4 regions of the Streptomonospora sediminis genome follow, and region 2 is predicted to be linked to each of the others. Evidence: riboswitches for the same ligand, from Rfam matches in the RefSeq annotation. Region 2 holds a riboswitch; each other region holds the start of a gene.
The links. Region 2 has a riboswitch for cobalamin ahead of ACYVD5_RS12615 (putative cobaltochelatase). Riboswitches for the same ligand answer to the same signal wherever they lie in the genome.
Positions count from the first base shown of each region.

Region 1: it holds a riboswitch for cobalamin, as region 2 does, so the genes downstream of both, ACYVD5_RS15945 (energy-coupling factor ABC transporter permease) here and ACYVD5_RS12615 (putative cobaltochelatase) in region 2, are expected to answer to the same signal.
Region 3: it holds a riboswitch for cobalamin, as region 2 does, so the genes downstream of both, ACYVD5_RS03225 (ABC transporter substrate-binding protein) here and ACYVD5_RS12615 (putative cobaltochelatase) in region 2, are expected to answer to the same signal.
Region 4: it holds a riboswitch for cobalamin, as region 2 does, so the genes downstream of both, metE (5-methyltetrahydropteroyltriglutamate--homocysteine S-methyltransferase) here and ACYVD5_RS12615 (putative cobaltochelatase) in region 2, are expected to answer to the same signal.

Region 1 covers NZ_BAAGYZ010000077.1:93,013-97,217, reverse strand. The annotation lists gene cbiQ (cobalt ECF transporter T component CbiQ) at 1-305, opposite strand, end outside; gene ACYVD5_RS15950 (energy-coupling factor ABC transporter substrate-binding protein) at 315-761, opposite strand; gene ACYVD5_RS15945 (energy-coupling factor ABC transporter permease) at 765-1,532, opposite strand; cobalamin riboswitch at 1,563-1,774, opposite strand; gene ACYVD5_RS15940 (DUF362 domain-containing protein) at 1,899-2,099, shown strand; gene ACYVD5_RS15935 (precorrin-8X methylmutase) at 2,183-2,773, shown strand; gene ACYVD5_RS15930 (sirohydrochlorin chelatase) at 2,900-3,871, shown strand; gene cobC (Rv2231c family pyridoxal phosphate-dependent protein CobC) at 3,861-4,205, shown strand, end outside.
Region 2 covers NZ_BAAGYZ010000060.1:4,502-8,706, reverse strand. The annotation lists gene ACYVD5_RS12630 (serine/threonine-protein kinase) at 1-15, opposite strand, end outside; gene ACYVD5_RS12625 (DUF6504 family protein) at 325-594, shown strand; gene ACYVD5_RS12620 (amidase) at 715-2,133, opposite strand; cobalamin riboswitch at 2,473-2,601, shown strand; gene ACYVD5_RS12615 (putative cobaltochelatase) at 2,659-4,205, shown strand, end outside.
Region 3 covers NZ_BAAGYZ010000009.1:64,164-68,368, forward strand. The annotation lists gene ACYVD5_RS03220 (FtsX-like permease family protein) at 1-1,718, shown strand, start outside; cobalamin riboswitch at 1,866-2,060, shown strand; gene ACYVD5_RS03225 (ABC transporter substrate-binding protein) at 2,117-3,145, shown strand; gene ACYVD5_RS03230 (FecCD family ABC transporter permease) at 3,148-4,205, shown strand, end outside.
Region 4 covers NZ_BAAGYZ010000066.1:10,399-14,603, reverse strand. The annotation lists gene metE (5-methyltetrahydropteroyltriglutamate--homocysteine S-methyltransferase) at 1-2,134, opposite strand, end outside; cobalamin riboswitch at 2,293-2,512, opposite strand; gene ACYVD5_RS12805 (polysaccharide deacetylase family protein) at 2,817-4,205, shown strand, end outside.

The DNA of each region.
Region 1 (4,205 bases), on a different contig from region 2:
GCCCGCGCCGGCCCGCCGGGAGCCGGGGCGATGGCGCCCTGCGGCCCGCCGACGGTCACCAGCAGCGCCAGCGACCCGGTGAGGATGAACAGCAGCGGGCCCCATGCGGCGCGCACGAAGGCGCGCGGCGATACCCGCGCCGGGCCGAACGCCGCGGCCAGGGCGACCGCGGCGACCAGCGGCGCGGCGGGCCAGGTGGGCAGCGCCAGCGCGCACGCCAGCAGCCCGCCGAAGAACACCCCCTTGACGATCGGGTGCACCCGGCGCCACGGACTGCGGTAGGCGGCGGCGTCGATTGCGAGCACGTGCGCCCGCTACCGCTCCGCGCCGCTGCCGGGACGGGGCTGCACGGTCTCGGCGGATTCGGCGGTGTCCGCGGTCTCCGCGGAGCCGGTGGCGCCGGACGTGCCGGCTGCACCGGGTGCAGGCGCAGGAGAGCCCTGGCCGGGCCCGGCGTCCGCGGCGGCCTTCGCGAACTTGTTGCGGGTGCGCACAACCCCGAAGTAGTAGCCGATGAAGCCCGCACCGATCGCCGCCTGCAACGCGAAGATGCCCGACTCGATCTCGGTGGAGGGGGGCTCGTAGAACGGGCTGAACCACGGCTCATGACCCGCATCGATCTCGGTGACGGCCGTCTTGGCCTGCGCGTCGGCGCCGCCGAACGGTTCGTCCAGGTGGGCGCCGGCCCCGATGAGCAGGGGCAGTACGGCGATCAGCGCGGCCGCGGCGATCAGCAGCCAGGTGGTTCCGGTCTTGGGCACGGCTCAACCCGCCTTCGGTTCGGTCGCTTCGGTGGAGGCGGCGGCATCGGGGCCGTCCGGGCCGTTCGGCGACTGCGCGGCCGCCGCGGCGGATCCCCGCAGCACGCCCAGCCGGCGCAGCTGCTCGGGGCTCACCCGGGTCAGCAACCGCACGATCACCACGGTGACCAGCCCTTCGATGGCGGCCAGCGGGATCTGGGTCAGCGAGAAGATCCCGGCGAAGGCGGCGAAGGAGCCCGCGAAACCGGACTGGGGATCGGGAAAGGCCAGGGCAAGCTGGAAGCTGGTCATCGTGTAGGTGGCCAGGCTGCCCAGCGCTGCGGCGAAGAACACCGCAAGACCGAGCGACGTGTGCTCGCCGGCCGCGGCGGTGGCCGAACGCACCGCCTTGTAGACCCCGTAGGCCCCCCACGGCCCAACCACCGCCATGGAGAACACGTTGGCGCCGAGTGTGGTCAGCCCGCCGTGCGCCAGCAGCAGCGCCTGGAACAGCAGAGTGACCGTGCCCAGCGCGGCCATGACCGGGGGGCGGAACAGCACCGCGCCCAGCCCGGCGCCGGTGGGGTGGGAGCAGCTGCCGGTGACCGAGGGGATCTTCAGTGCCGACAGCACGAAGCAGAACGCCCCGGCGGCGCCCAGCAGCAGCTTGGCCTCGGGATCGGCGCGCACCGCCCGGGTAAGCGATCGGACACCGTGCGCAACGAACGGCGCCGCAACGGCGGTCCAGGCAGCGGCGTGCTGCCAGGGCAGGAAACCTTCGGCAATATGCATATCGGGGGACCCAACTTCCAACACCTCGTGGACGGTCGTCGCGCCGTGGCCGGTCTCCTGGCTAACGGGTCGTCGCCCTTTGCCGGCCTTCCCAGCGGGCAGCGTCGCTGCTGCCTGCCAGTGGCCTGCGCCGACCGGCCGCCAACGGCGGCGGACGGGGCATCGGACTTCCCGCTCACAGTGGCGAGGGCCGCACCGGTTTCGAACCGGATTTCCCGAGCACCACGGCCCTACGAACGTACGGCGTGCGGTTCGCAATCGCAATGCCGGACATTGGCGCTCGGGGCGGGAAGCATGCCCGAGAGGCCGTGTACGCTGGCCCGACGCCGCCCCTGCGGTGCCCGCGCAGCAAGGGAAGGAGACCCGTTGGCCGACCCCGCCGACAGCGGCGCGCCGGTGGCTGTGACATCGTCGTGCACGGCTTGCGGAGCCTGTCTGCTGACCTGTCCGGAGCACGCGCTGCGGCCCGAGGGCGGGAGCCTGGTGGTGCTGGGCGACAGGTGCACCGGGTGCCTGGAGTGCGTCGAGGTGTGCCCGGCCGACGCCATCGCCATCGCAGCCGAGTAACCCCGGCCCGGCAGTCGGGCCGGACCGGGCCGACCCGCGAAACGTGCGCGGGCCGGCCACTGCGAACCGAACGGAGGAAGAGCGTGGACCGGCAGGTGCACCCCATCGAGGTCGAGTCGTTCGCCATCCTGCGTTCCCGCATCGACCTGGGCCATCTGCCCGCGCTGAGCCGGGCCGTGGCCGAGCGCGTCATCCACGCCAGCGCCGACCTCGACTACGCCGCAGACCTGGTCATCGACGACACCGCGGTCGCGCAGGCCGCGCAGCGGCTCGCCGACGGGGCGCCGATCGTGACCGACGTCGCGATGGTCGCATCCGGCATCACGGCCCGCAGTTGCGTGTGCCACATCTCCGACCCCGGCGCCCAGCGGCTGGCCCGCAGCGCCGGGATCACCCGCTCGGCCGCAGCCGTGCGCACGGCCCACTCCGAAGTGGGGCCCGGAGCCGTATGGGTGGTGGGCTGCGCGCCCACCGCACTCACTGAGATCATCGCCCGCCGCGTCGACCCCGCACTGGTCATCGGCCTGCCGGTCGGGTTTGTGGGTGCCGCCGAGTCAAAGGCCGAACTGCGCGCCAGCGGGCTGCCCCAGGTGAGCAACATCTCCGAAAAGGGCGGGTCGGCCGTTGCCGCGGCGGCGCTGAACGCCCTGCTGTACGGTCCCGCGGCCGATTGACCCGTGCGCGCCGGCGTGCCCCGCCGCACCGCTTCCCCCGCCCCAAGCCCGCCCCCCGCCCGAACGAGAGTCGGACCGCGCCGCCACGGCCGGTCCGAAACACCCGACTCACTGGTTAGGACGCAGATGCAACCCCCTCTGTTGCTGGTCGGACACGGAACCCGCGACGACAAGGGCGTCGCCGACTTCGAGGCGTTCGTCGGCCGACTCGGCCGCCGCCTCGCGGACCGCGAGGTCGCCGGGGGCTTCATCGAACTATCCCCGCCCCCGCTCACCGACGCCGTCAGCGACCTCTACGCAAAGGGCCACCGCCGCATGGTCGCGCTGCCGCTGATGCTGGTGGCCGCCGGGCACGCCAAGGGCGACATCCCCGGCGCGCTGGCCCGCGAGCAGGAGCGCCACGAGGGACTCGGCTACGCCTACGGCCGCCCGCTCGGCCCGCACCCCACGGTGCTGCGGCTGCTCGCCGAACGCCTCGGTGAAGTACTCGGCTCCGGTGGCGCCGACGGCTCCGACAGCGCTGAGACCGCCGGCACACCCGGCAGCGCCGGCGCCGCGGGCATCGGGGACGGCGGCACCGCCGTGCTGCTGGTCGGCCGCGGCTCCACCGACCCCGACGCCAACGCCGAGGTGTGCAAGGTCGCGCGGCTGCTGCAGGAGGGCCACGCAGCACAGTACGGCGTGGACTTCGTCGAGCCCGCCTTCATCTCGCTGGCCTGGCCCAGCGTGCCCGAGGGGTTGGAGCGCATCCGCCGCCTGGGCGCCAAGCGGATCGTCGTGCTGCCCTACTTCCTGTTCTCCGGTGTGCTGCCCGACCGCGTGGTCGACCAGACCGCGGAGTTCGCCGGCGGCCACCCCGACCTGGACATCCGCTGCGCCCCGGTGATCGGCGACTGCGACGGCCTGGCCGACGTCATCGCCGAACGCTACGACGAGGCCCGCGCAGGCGACATCCGGATGAACTGCGACACCTGCGTTTACCGCATCGCGCTGCCGGGCTTCGAGGACAAGGTCGGTGCCGCCCAGACCCCCCACCACCACCCCGACGACCCCGCCCACGGCCACGGCCACGGGCACGGGCACGGCCATGGGCACTGAGGCGCCCGGCCGCCCCGCCGCCGTCGATACAGGTCCCGACCTGCGCCACCACGGCGACACCGAGGCGGCGCCGGGCCTGCTCGACTTCGCGGTGAACGTGCGCGCCGGCGCCCCGCCGCCCTGGCTGGCCGAGCGGATCGCGGAGTCCCTCGCCGGAATCGCGACCTATCCCGATCCGGCACCGGCCCGGGAGGCGGTGGCCCGCCGCCACGGCCGCGACCCCGCCGAGGTGCTGCTGACCGCCGGGGCGGCCGAGGCGTTCGTGCTGCTGGCGCGGGTCCTGCGCCCCCGCCGGGCGGTCGTGGTCCACCCCCAGTTCACCGAACCGGAGGCG
Region 2 (4,205 bases):
CCCGTTTTCCGTCACGTTGCTGGGTTCCTTAGAGGGCTGAAGGGGGTGAGGTCGGCGTGGTTCGCGCTCATAGCGTACAGACGCCCCGATGGGGCCGCATCGGGCTGATTCGCTGGTCTTCATAGTGCTTGGGGGCGGGTGCTCCCGATTTTAGGCACCCGGTTTCCGGGCGGACCGCACTTTCGACAGACTGCGCCGCGCTGCGGTTCCACTGGGTTCGCGGATCCGCTATGGTTAGTACATACGTTCGAATTCGAGCCTGTCCTTCCCCGCAGGCCGAGTCGTTCCCGTTTCGGGAAGCCGCGCTTGAGGGGAGTGTCGCCGGTGGGCCACGTCTACGGGGTCCCGATCACCGTTACCGAGCACGAGGGGCGGCCGGTGCGCTTCGTGTGGCAGCAGCGGGTCTACAACGTCCGGCGCATCGTCGACCACTGGATCACACTGCGCGCCGACTGGTCGCCCGATGTCGAGGACCAGTTGCCCCAGCGCGCCCACTGGCGGGTCGAGGCCGGCGCGATGGGATCGCCGGGCGTCTACGAACTCCAGCACGATTCCACCTCGCAGGAATGGCTGCTGGCCCGCATCTGGGACTGAGCCGGCCCGTTGCGCGCCGCCTCCGCGCCCCCTGCTGCGGCCGGCTGTCCGCATCCGGCCCGTCGGATCCGGCCGCCGCGGGCATCACCGGGCGGTCTGCCGGCGCGGCCCGCCGCACAGCTACAGCGGCGGGCGGCGCCGGCCGTATGCCGTGGCCTGTTCGAACGCGCGCCCGATCTGCAGCACCCGGACATCTGCCCGGTGCGGGCCGACGATCTGCAGCCCCACCGGCAGCCCGTCCGGCGTGAACCCGCCCGGTACCGACAGCGCAGGGCACCCGGTCACCGTGATGTGCGAGCACGACCGCATCCAGTCCAAGTAGCTCTGCTGCGGGGCGCCGTCGATGTCGGTTGGGTACTCCAGGCCGGCGTCGAAGGGCACCACCTGGCTGACCGGCATCAGCAGGGCGTCGTAACGCTCGAAAAACTCCCGGACCTGGTGGTGGATCTGCGTGCGGGTCAGTTCGGCGCGGGCCACGTCGGCGCCCGAGAGCGTCCGGCCCTCCTCGATGTTCCGGGCCAGGCTGGGCTTGATCCGGTCGGGGGCGGCGTCCAGCAGTCCGCCCAGCGTGGCGGCGAACTGCCAGGCGCGCAGGGTGCGGAACACGTCGTCGGCGCCGGCGAGGTCGGGGGCGTCCGCCGCGACCTCGCAGCCCAGCCCGGCGAACACCTGCAGCGCGGGCGCAAGAGCGTCGGTCACGGCTCGTTCGCACGGCGCCGACCCGCCCAGGTCCGGCGACCAGGCAAGGCGCAGCCCGTGCAGGCCGGTCTCCGCCAGGGGCGGCGCGAAGGCCGATCCGGGTTCGTCCAGGGCGATGGGGCTGCGCGGGTCGGGCCCGGCCAGCACCGATAGCAGCAGGGCGGTGTCGCCGACCTCGCGCGCCATCGGCCCCTGCACCGAAAGCGCGGACCAGCCCAGTTCCGCGGGGTACCGGGGCACCCGCCCCGGCGACGGGCGCAGCCCCACCACGTTGTTGAACGAGGCCGGGTTGCGCAGCGAACCGCCCATGTCCGACCCCTCGGCCAGCGGGTGCAGCCCCGCCGCCAGCGCCGCGGCCGCACCGCCGCTGCTGCCTCCGGCCGAGCACGCGGGGTCATAGGGGTTGCGGGTCAGCCCGTGGACGGGGTTGAACGTGTGCGACCCGGCGGCGAACTCGGGGGTGTTGGTCTTGCCGATGGTGATGGCGCCGGCCGACCGCATGCGTTCCACGACCAGCTCGTCGTGTGCGGGCACGTAGTGCGCGAACAACGGCGAACCGAAGGTGGTGGCCAGCCCCGCTGTCTCGTGGGTGTCCTTGTGTGCCATGGGCAGGCCGTGCAGCGGCCCGACCTCCTCGCCGGCGGCCAGGCGCTCGTCGGCGGCGCCCGCCTCGTCCATGGCCCGTTCGGCGCACAGCGAGACGACGGCGTTGATCGCCGGGTTCACCGCCTCGATCCGCTCCAGGTGGGCGCGCACCACCTCGCGCGCGCAGACGTCGCGCCTGCGCAGCAGCGATGCGAGTTCCAGTGCCGGGCGGTGGGTGAGGTCGTCGTTGTGCATCGGTGGCGGTGCCCTCCCGGTCGTCGGGCGCGGCCCCCGCCGGGCGGCGGCGGGACGGGCGGCTCGGCGGCTGCGGAGCGCCGCGGCCAAGCGGCCCGGCCGCAGCCCGGCGTGGCGGGTAGCCGGATGTGTCCATCCCATCCCCATCCGGCGTCCGCCGCAACGGCCATCATCGCCCGATTGCCGCCGCGGCACCGGGCGGATTCCGCCGAGGCCGCGGGTGGCGTGCGTACGGGCCGATGCGGTGGGAGCGGGCCGGGGGCGGTGTGAGACTCTGGTGGGCGGTGCCGACGCTGAGGCGGATTGCCGGGTTCTCCCCGGATATTCCGCGCCAGTACGCAGGAACCCGGTGCGAATCCGGGACGGTCCCGCCACTGTGACCAGGGAGCGGACCCGCGGCGATCGCCACTGCCGGACGACCCGGCGGGAAGGCGGCGGGCAAGCGGTGATCTGGAAGCCAGGACACTGCGCGGCACCGCACAGGACCCCCTATGGGCGTGGATTCCCGAGGAAGGACTGACCTGCGTGAGCGCTCCTGCTCGCTACCCCTTCAGCGCGGTTGTCGGCATGGACGACATGAAACTCGCGCTGCTGATCAATGCCGTCTCCCCGGCTGTCGGCGGCGTCCTGGTCCGCGGCGAGAAAGGCACCGCCAAGTCGACGGTGGTGCGCGCCCTGGCGGCGCTGCTGCCCGATCTCGACGTTGTCGGTGACTGCCGGTTCGGCTGCGACCCCGCCGACCCCGACCTCGAGTGCCCCGACGGCCCGCACTCCGGCTCCGCGGTACCCCGCGAGCGACCGGCGCGGCTGGTGGAACTGCCGGTGGGCGCCAGCGAAGACCGGCTCGTGGGCTCGCTCGACATCGAACGGGCGCTCACCGAGGGCGTCAAGGCGTTCGACCCGGGCCTGCTCGCCGAGGCCCACCGCGGCGTCCTCTACGTCGACGAGGTCAACCTGCTGCACGACCACCTCGTCGACCTGCTGCTGGACGCCGCCGCCATGGGCACCTCGCACGTGGAGCGCGAAGGCGTGTCGGTGCGCCACGCCGCCCGTTTCCTGCTGGTGGGCACCATGAACCCGGAGGAGGGCGAGCTGCGGCCGCAGCTGCTGGACCGCTTCGGGCTGACCGTGGAGGTCGCCGCAACCCGCGACCCCCACCTGCGCGCCGACGTGGTGCGCCGCCGGCTCGCCTTCGAGACCGACCCCGACGGATTCGCCGCCGGCTACGCCGAAGAAGAGGCCGAGCTGGCCGGGCGCATCCGCGCCGCCCGCAAGCGGCTGCCCGGCGTCGTGCTCACCGACGCTGCGCTGCGGCAGGTGACAGCGGTCTGCGCGGCCTTCGACGTCGACGGGTTGCGCGCCGACATCGTCACCGCCCGGGCCGCGATGGCGCTGGCGGCGTGGCGCGACCGCGGCGAGGTCACCGCCGAGGACGTGCGCGATGCCGCACGGCTGGCGCTGCCGCACCGCCGCAGGCGCGACCCCTTTGACGCGCCCGATCTCGACGAGGGCCGGCTCGACGAGGCGATGGAGCAGGCCGCGGGTGATGCCGACCCAAAAGACCCGGGCGATCCGGCGGATCCTGACGACGACCCCGACGGCGGGGGCGGCGGGAACACCGGCGCCGACAGCGGTGGCGATGGCGGCGCCGGGTCCGGCGGGCCCGACGCGCAGGAGCCGCAGGCCCCGGAGGTCCCGCAGGATTCGCCGGGGGACGCCTCCGCCCCCGATGGGGGCCAAGAGGGTGCGGACGACAACGGCGCCGCAGGCCCCAAGCCCCCTGCCGGCTCCGGCGGCCGCCCCGACGAGGACGCCCCGGACCGCGGCGAGCAGCCGCCGCCCGAGCCGCAGCACTCCGGCGAGGGCAAGCAGGCCGAGGCCGGCGAGACCTACCGGCCGCGCCTGTTCAGCCTGAGCGGTGTGGGCGAGGGCGCGCCGGGGCGGCGCTCCCGTGCGCAGACCCCTTTCGGGCGCACCTCGGGTGCGCGCGTGCCCCGCACGGGCGTGCGCGGGCTGCACCTGACCGCGACCCTGCGCGCGGCGGCGCCCTACCAGCGCGCCCGCGGCCGCAC
Region 3 (4,205 bases), on a different contig from region 2:
TCAGCCTGCTCGCCATGATGATGGCGATCACCGTGTTCGTATCGGTTTTCGTTGTCTCGTCGGCGTTCGCGTTCTCTGTCGCCCAGCGCCAGCGGGAGTTCGCGCTGCTGCGGACGTTGGGCGCGCCGCCGGCGCGGATCGCCGCCTCGGTCTACGCCGAGGCGCTGCTGGTGGCCGCCGCCGGCGGCGCACTCGGGTGCGTGCTGGGCGCGGCGGTGGCCGAGGCGCTGTTCACCGCCATGCACGCCATGGGAATGGTGCCCGGCCGGCCCGAGGTGCGCTACGAACCCGGCGCTGCGGTGATCGCCTTTGGCGCGGGTGCGGTGGTGGCGTCGGCGGGTGTGTTTGGGCCGGCGCGGCGCATCCGCCGGATCCGGCCGATCGAGGCGCTGCGCGAGGCATCGGTGGACAGTCGCACCATGACCGCTGGGCGCTGGGTACTGGGGATCGGCTTCGCCGCCTTGACCCTGCTGGCGGGTTCGGCGCTGCCGGGCACCAGCCGTGAAGGCATCGTGCCGGTGACCATGGGGTTGGGCATGTCCGCGATCGTGGCCATGGCCTTCCTCAGCCCGGTGGTGGTACCGCCGCTGTCGGCGGCGCTGACCTCGCCGCTGGCGGGGTTGCGCGGAGCGGGCGCGATGGTCGTGCGCGCGGGTATGGCCGCCGGGGTGCGGCGCACCGCGGCACTGTGCGCGCCGGTGCTGCTGACGACCGGGCTGCTCGGCATCGCGGTGGGCATGGTCGCCACGACGAACACGGTGGCCGCGCGCCAGATGGCCGAGTGGACCGATGCCGAGACGGTCGTGACGGCGACGCAGGGCCGCGGGCTGTCCGACGCCCAGGTACGGCGGCTGCGGGAGATCCCCGGCGCACGGGTGGCCGTGGTGCGCACCGCCGAGATCGGCCTGGACGGCGAGGCCGCGCAGGTGCGCGTCGCCGATCCGCAGGCGATCACCGCGGCCGTGGATCCACCTGCCGACCAGGGGGCCTTTTCCGAGCTGGGCGCCGAGGGGATCGCCCTGGCGCGGTCGGCCGCCCGATCGCACGGTTGGCGGGTCGGCGACGAGGTAGCGCTGCGGCTGCCGGACGGGGGCCGGGCACGGGCGCGCGTGGCGGCCGTGCTGGCCGACGGCGTCTACCAGCCGGCCACCTACGTTGCGGCGCCGTTGCTGGAAGGCCGCGGCAACCCGCCCGCGCCCTACGCCTACGTCGCCGCCCGGCCCGGCGCCGACCCGGCGGCGGTACAGGACCAGGTGCGGGCCGCGGTCGACGCGGAGACGGCACGCGCCGACCCGGCCGGCTCCATCGAGCCGGGGCGCGAGGAGAACAACCGCATGGTGTTCGCGTTCGGCGCGCTGCTGCTGGGCATGGCGCTGCTGTGTTCCTGCGTGTCTATCGCCAACACCCTGGTCATGTCCACCTCCGACCGGGTGCGCGACTTCGCCGCCCTGCGCCTGGCGGGGGCGACCCGCCGCCAGGTACTCGGCCTGGTGGTGGCCGAGGCCCTGGCCGTGGTCGCGATGGGCGCCGTGCTGGGGGCGGCGGTCACGGCCGCCTGCCTGGTGCCGCTCAACTTCGCCGTGGGCGGGGAAGCCGCAACGGCGCTGCTCGCGTTTCCGTGGTGGCAGCTGCTCGGCATGACGGCGGTGTGCGGGTTGCTCGCGACGGCCTCGGCGGCGGTGCCGGCGGCCCTGGCGATGCGCGGCTCGGCGGCCTGAGGCCAACGTGTCATCCGACACGACAATAGTGCAGAAATGCCGATAATCATGGCCGCATATGGGCATTTCTGCTGATCACCATTCACCCGCGCGTAGGCCGCCCGCCCCGCCCCCGACCCGGTTCCGGGCGGTGGGAGGGCGGCGTGCTAGCGTCGGCGGCGCCGTGGTGTACGGGAATCCGGTGGGAAACCGGATGCGGCCCTCGCCACTGTGATCGGGAGCGCTGTGTCGTTCGTTCGGCTAACGAGCCGGACGGGCCACTGGGGCAACAGCCCTGGGAAGGCCGGACACGGCGCGTTACCACCCGTCAGCCAGGAGACCGGCCACGGCACTGCACGACCTGATTCCACGAGGACTTGGAAAAGGCGGTCTCGTCCATGGCCCGCGCATTGTCATGCTTGCCCCGCGCCGCGTCCGCGCTCGCCGGCGTCTTGTTACTCGCCGGCTGCGGGGCTCCCGCACCCGCTTCCCCCGCGCAACCGGCGGGGGAGGACGCCGTCACCCGAACCAACTGCGGCATCGAAGTCGCCGCGGACACGCCCCCCGAGCGGGTCTACGCCGCCTACCAGCCCGGCATCGAGGTCGCCCATGCCCTCGGCCTCAGCGACCGGCTGGTCGGGACCGCGTTCCTGGACGCCGAGGTGCTGCCCGAATACGCCGACGAGCAGGCCCTAGCCGACTACGAGCCCACCCTCCCGAGCAGGGAAGGGCTACTGGCGACCGAGCCCGACTTCGTGATCTCCGGGTTCAACGGGTTCTTCGCCGAGAACGGCGCCGACCGCTCGGTCGGCACCCGGGAGAGCTTGCGCGAACTCGGCGTGCAGAGCTGGATACTGAGTCCGCTGTGCCCGAGCGAGGACGGGCTCACCGACCGGGCGATCGACCCGGAATCGGTCACGGTGGACAGCGTCTACCGGGACCTGCGCGACCTCGGTGCGCTCTTCAACGTCGAGGACCGGGCAGAACAGGTGATCAGCGGGCTGCAGGAGCGCATCGCCGCCGTCGAGGAGCAGGTCGAGGGCGCCGAACGGCCGTCCGTGGCGATCGTGTCGCCCGGCGACGACGGCGGCTACCGGGTGGCGGGCGGAATCGACTTCAGCACCCGGATCATCGAGCACGCGGGCGGCACCAACGCCTTCGCCGACCTGACCGGCAAGCGCAACATCGAAGTCGGCGCCGAGGAACTCGTCGCACGCGACCCCGACGTCATCCTCACCAGCTCCTGCTGCGATGCCGCAATGACCGAGCAGGACGCCCAAAGCGACGTCCGGGCGATCACGTCGGACCCGGCGCTTGCGGGGGTGGCGGCCGTCGCCGCGGACGAGGTACACCCGTTCCTGTTCGCCGACCGCGCGGCCGGGGTCCGGGCGGCGCACAGCATCGAACTCGTTGCGTCGCGCATCCACCCGGACCTGGTCGAGAGCTAGCCGTGGCAGGTGCGACCGCTGCAGCGGGGCCCGGGCACCAAAGCGGCGGCATCCCGCGGATCGGGACCGGCGCGGGCGGGCTCTGCGGGACGGGTGTGTTCTCCGGAGCGGCCGGCAGATCGGCCGGGCTGGTGCTGGCCGGGCTGCTCCTGGCGGGCGTGTGCGCCCTGTCGCTGCTCACGGGCAACTACGCCGTCTCCGCCGCCGACACGGTCGCGGCGCTGACCGCGCCCGCCGGCAGCGAAGCCGACCGGATCGTGTGGCACGTGCGCGTGCCCAGGACCGCCACCGGGGTGCTCGCCGGGATCGGACTGGGTGTCGCGGGCGCCCTCATGCAGGGGCTGACCCGCAACCCGCTGGCGGGGCCGGGCATCCTCGGCGTCAACGCCGGGGCCGCGTGCGCGGTCGTGGCCGCGATGACCGTCCTGCACGTGGCCACCCTGACCGGTTACCTGTGGTTCGCCTTTGCCGGTGCCGCGCTGGCGGCGGCGTTCGTCTACGTCCTCGGCTCGCTGGGTGGCGGCGGCGCGACACCGGTCAAGCTCGCCCTGGCCGGTGCAGCGTTCAGCGCCATGGCGGGTTCGGTGACCACGGCCATCACTCTCCTCGACGCTTCCGCGCTCAACGACTTCCGGTTCTGGACCGTCGGTTCGCTCACCCGCGCCGATACCGCAGACCTGGTCGCCGTCGCCCCCGCCCTGGCGGCCGGCCTGTGCCTGGCGGTGCTGGTCGGCCGCGACCTCAACGCGCTCGCCCTCGGCGAGGACATGGCGCGCAGCCTCGGCACGCGGTTGGCGGCGACCCGGGTGCTGGCCGCCCTCGCGGTCGTGCTGCTGGCCGGGACCGCCACGGCGATCGCCGGGCCGATCACCTTCGTCGGCCTGGTCGTGCCCCATATCGCACGGGCGCTCACCGGGCCGGACCACCGCTGGATCACGCCCTGGTGCGCGGTGCTGGCCCCGGCCCTGCTGCTGGCGGCCGACGTGCTGGGCCGGGTGCTGATCCGTCCCGAACAGCTGCAGGTGGGCATTGTGACAGGGCTGATCGGCGCCCCCTGCTT
Region 4 (4,205 bases), on a different contig from region 2:
GCAGCGCCTTGCGCAGCGCCGCCTCGATCTCCTCGACCGAAGGCACCCGGGGCGAGTGGATGTCGTAGACGCCCGGCCCGATCCCGCGCCGGAAGCCCGAAGCGGCGAGGTCGTCGACCAGCTCCATGTGCGACCGTGCGGCCTCCACACTGGTCACATCGGCGTCCAGGGCCTCGATCGCGCCGACGATCCGGCCGAACTCCGAGTAGCACATGTGCGTGTGGATGCGGGTGCTCGCCGCGACGCCCGAAGTCGCCAGTCGGAAGGAGCCCACGGCCCAGTCCAGGTAGGCCGAGCGCAGCTCCTCGCGCAGCGGCAGCAGCTCGCGCAGCGCAGCCTCGTCGACCTGGATGTGCCGGATGCCCTCGCGCTCCAGATCGGCGATCTCGTCCCGCAGCGCCAGCGCAACCTGGCGGGCGGTCTCGCCCAACGGCTGGTCGTCGCGGACGAACGACCACGCCAGCATGGTCACCGGACCGGTGAGCATGCCCTTTACGGGCTTGTCGGTACGCGACTGGGCGTAGGTGATCCACTCCACCGTCATCGGCGCAGGGCGCGACACATCGCCGTAGAGGATCGGCGGGCGCACGCACCGCGACCCGTAGGACTGCACCCAGCCGTTGGCGGTGGTGGTGTAGCCGTCGAGCCGCTCGGCGAAGTACTGCACCATGTCGTTGCGCTCGGGCTCGCCGTGCACCAGCACGTCCAGGCCGATGTCCTCCTGGAGCGCGATGACCCGGTCGACCTCGGCGCGCATCAGCCGCTGGTATTCGGCATCGGTGATGCGCCCGGCCCGGTGCTCGGCGCGGGTGCGCCGCACCTCGGCCGTCTGCGGGAAGGAGCCGATGGTGGTCGTGGCCAGGTCGGGCTCCTTGCCTGCCGCGGTGCGCCGGCCGTCGCCCACGCGCCTAATCTGCGCACCCAGCGCCTCCAGGCGGGCGCGCACCCGGGGATTGGCAAAAGACGCGGGCGAGCCGGCCCGTGCCGCCGCCCGCAGCTGGGGGCCGACGGGGTCGCCGCGCAGCGCCCTGCCGAGCAGCACGACCTCGTCGGCCTTCTGGCGGGCGAACGCCAGGCGCTCGCGCAGCAGCGGGTCCATGCCGGGTTCGGCGTCCAGGTCGATGGGCACGTGCAGCAGCGAGCACGACGTGCTCACCACCACTTCGCCCGCCAGACCCAGCAGGGATCCCAGTGTCGACAGTTTGGCGGGGATGTCGGCGCGCCAAACGTTGCGCCCGTCGACGATGCCCGCCACCAGGGTCTTGTCGCCCAGGCCCGAGACCCGGGCCAGTTCGCCGACCCCCTCGGGGCCGCTGACCAGGTCCAGCCCGATCTGCTCGGCACCGCTGTTCTTGAGCACCTCCAGGGCCTCTGTGCCGATCGCACCGAAGTAGGTTGAGACCAGCAGGTCGGGCCGGGCTGCAAGGCCGCCCAGATAGGTGTAGGCGCGCTCCAGCGCGCCCGTCCGCGCGCGGCCCTCGTCGGCGGCCAGGACCGGCTCGTCGAGCTGTACGGAGCCGGCCCCGGCCGCCGAGAGCCGTGCGAGCAGCTCGGCGTAGCACTCCAGCAGGTCGTCGAGCAGGTCCAGCGGCCGCCAGCCCTCGGGCGCGTCCGCGGCGGGCTTGGCCAGCAGCAGGAACGTCAGCGGACCGACCAGGACCGGGCGGGTGTCGATGCCCAGCGCCTTGGCCTGGGTGTACTCCGACAGCGGCTTGCCGCCGGCCAGGCGGGGCCGGTCAGCGGGCGACAGCTCCGGGACCAGGTAGTGGTAGTTGGTGTCGAACCACTTGGTCATCTCCAGCGGCTGCAGCTCGCCGGTGCCGCGTGCCATCGCGAAGTAGGCCGCGAGTTCGGACTCGCGGTCGTGCGCGCCCTCGACCAGCGCCCGGAAGCGCTCGGGCACCAGGCCGAACAGAGCCGCGGTGTCGAGGATGTGGTCGTAGTAGGAGAAGGTGTTGGAGGGCACGGTGCCGATACCGGCGCCGTGCAGCGACTCCCAGGTGCCGCGGCGCAGCCGCGCCGCAACCGCGTCGAGGTCGGCGGCGGTGCTGTCGCCGGCCCAGTAGGACTCGCAGGCCCGCTTCAGTTCGCGGTCGGGTCCGATGCGCGGATACCCGTGGACGGTCGTGTTCATCGGGCGGCACCGCCCTGGGCCGCGTTGTGGCCGTATCGCATGGCTTGTTCTCTCCCTCGTCGATAAGCCCGACGATCCGCGGCCGCGGGAGAGGTGCCCGAACGAGCAGGCCACCGCCCTGGCCCTCCCTCGAGGCGCACGGACCACCGCGGGCGCATCCGCGCTCGCGGGCGGTGGCAGGTATTCGGACTTGCGGGCACGGCGCGGCCCTGTCGGACCGCTCCTCCTACCGGCCGCGGCTTCCCAGGCTCGGCGCCCAGTGCCGTTGGCGGCTTTCGTTCCCACTTACCGCTGCGGGGCAGTCCCGGATTCGCACCGGGTTCCCTCTTGCGACACGCACAGCAGGCCGTGCGTGTACCAACCGCGGCTGCAACTATAGACGAGTCCGTCACGAGCGCCGGAGGGCGCCTCCTGCCCACGGAGCGCCCGGGTGCCCGCCAGAGCCGACGAGGCCCCGCCATGCCCCTGTGCGTCTTGTGCCACGCTGCGGACCCATTGGCGAACCTTGTGCGGTTGTTGCCAGCTTCATTACGCTCCGTGTTGCCTGCGCTTCCATTCCGCGTTCTACGCTCGACCGATGGACCGTGTCCGAATTGCAATATCATTCGCAGAACCTGCGCGGATTCCTAGGGCGACAGAGTCACCGGCACCCGTATTCAGACCATTGAAGGACGCTCATCCGTTGAAGCACCAGCCCGTCGGCCCGCACCCGTCGTCCCGTACCCCGGCCCTTGAGACCTCGCCCCGCCGTTCGGTGGCGCTGCGCGCCGCCTCCGCAGCGGCTGCGCTGGCACTGCTAACGCTCACTGCCTGCACGGGAGGCGGCACGGACCCTGCATCGTCCGGGGGGTCTCCCCAGCCGACACCCGCCACTGGCAAGGACGATGAGCTGACCGCCGTCGACGCCGACCGGATCTCCGGCCTGAAGGAGGAGACCTCGACCGAGGACATCGACGGCGGCGTCGACGTCGAGCTCGCCTACCCGCGGATCCCCAAGGCCGGCCCGTTCGCCGACCGGCTCGCCGAGGTCAGCGAGCAAGGGGCGCAGGACTTCGCCGAAGCCGCGGCGGGCGCGAAGTCCTACACCGTCGACTGGGAGGTCAGCGTGGCCGGCGGCAACGTGATGGCGGTCCGGCTCACCCAGCACGAGAAGGACGGCGACGGCGAGCGCACCGGCTACTCCACCTACTGGTACAACACAGAGTCCGGACACACCGCGTACTCCAGCGAGCTGCTCGCCGGCCAGCAGGAGCTGGAAAAGCTCGACTCGCTGGTCAAGAAGCAACTCAAGGACGGCGACGCCGACACCACCAAGCTGCACCCCATCGCCAAGCTCTACGACTCCATCGGGTTCAACCCCGACGGCGACCTGGTGGTGGAGTTCAACGAGGGCCAGATCGCACCCGCCAAGGCCGGCCGCATCCACGCGGTGGTGCCCAAGAAGGACGCCGATCCGCTGCTTTCCCCGTTCGGAAAGCGCGCGCAGTCGGCCGCCGTGGTGGTCACGCCCAAGTTCAGTATCGACAAGGCGGCCGCTCCCAAGGGCGGCCCGGCCGAGGGCAGCGTGCCGGGCATGTTCGCCACCGGCACCGACGGCGAGAAGGTCGACTGCCGCGCCGCCGACTCCAAGTGCATCGCGCTGACCTTCGACGACGGCCCCGGCCCGCGCACGCCGGAGCTGTTGGACGCCCTGGCCGAGCACGACGCCAAGGCGACATTCTTCGTCACGGGGACCCCGGTGCGCGAGTACCCCGAGACCGTGCGCCGCGAGTACGCCGAGGGGCACGAACTGGGCAACCACACCGTGCACCACCCCGACCTCACCTCGCTGAGCGACGACGGCACTCTGGAGGAGCTGACCACGGTCAACGGCCTGGTGCGCCGCGAGACCGGGCTGAGCATGGACGTGATGCGCCCGCCCTACGGAGCCACCAACAACGCCGTCGCCAAGGTCACCGAGGAGCTGGGGCAGGCGCAGATCCTGTGGAGCATCGACACCAACGACTGGCGCGACCACGATCCGGAGGTCGTGAGCGACCGGGCGGTGGAGCGTGCCAAGCCCGGATCCATC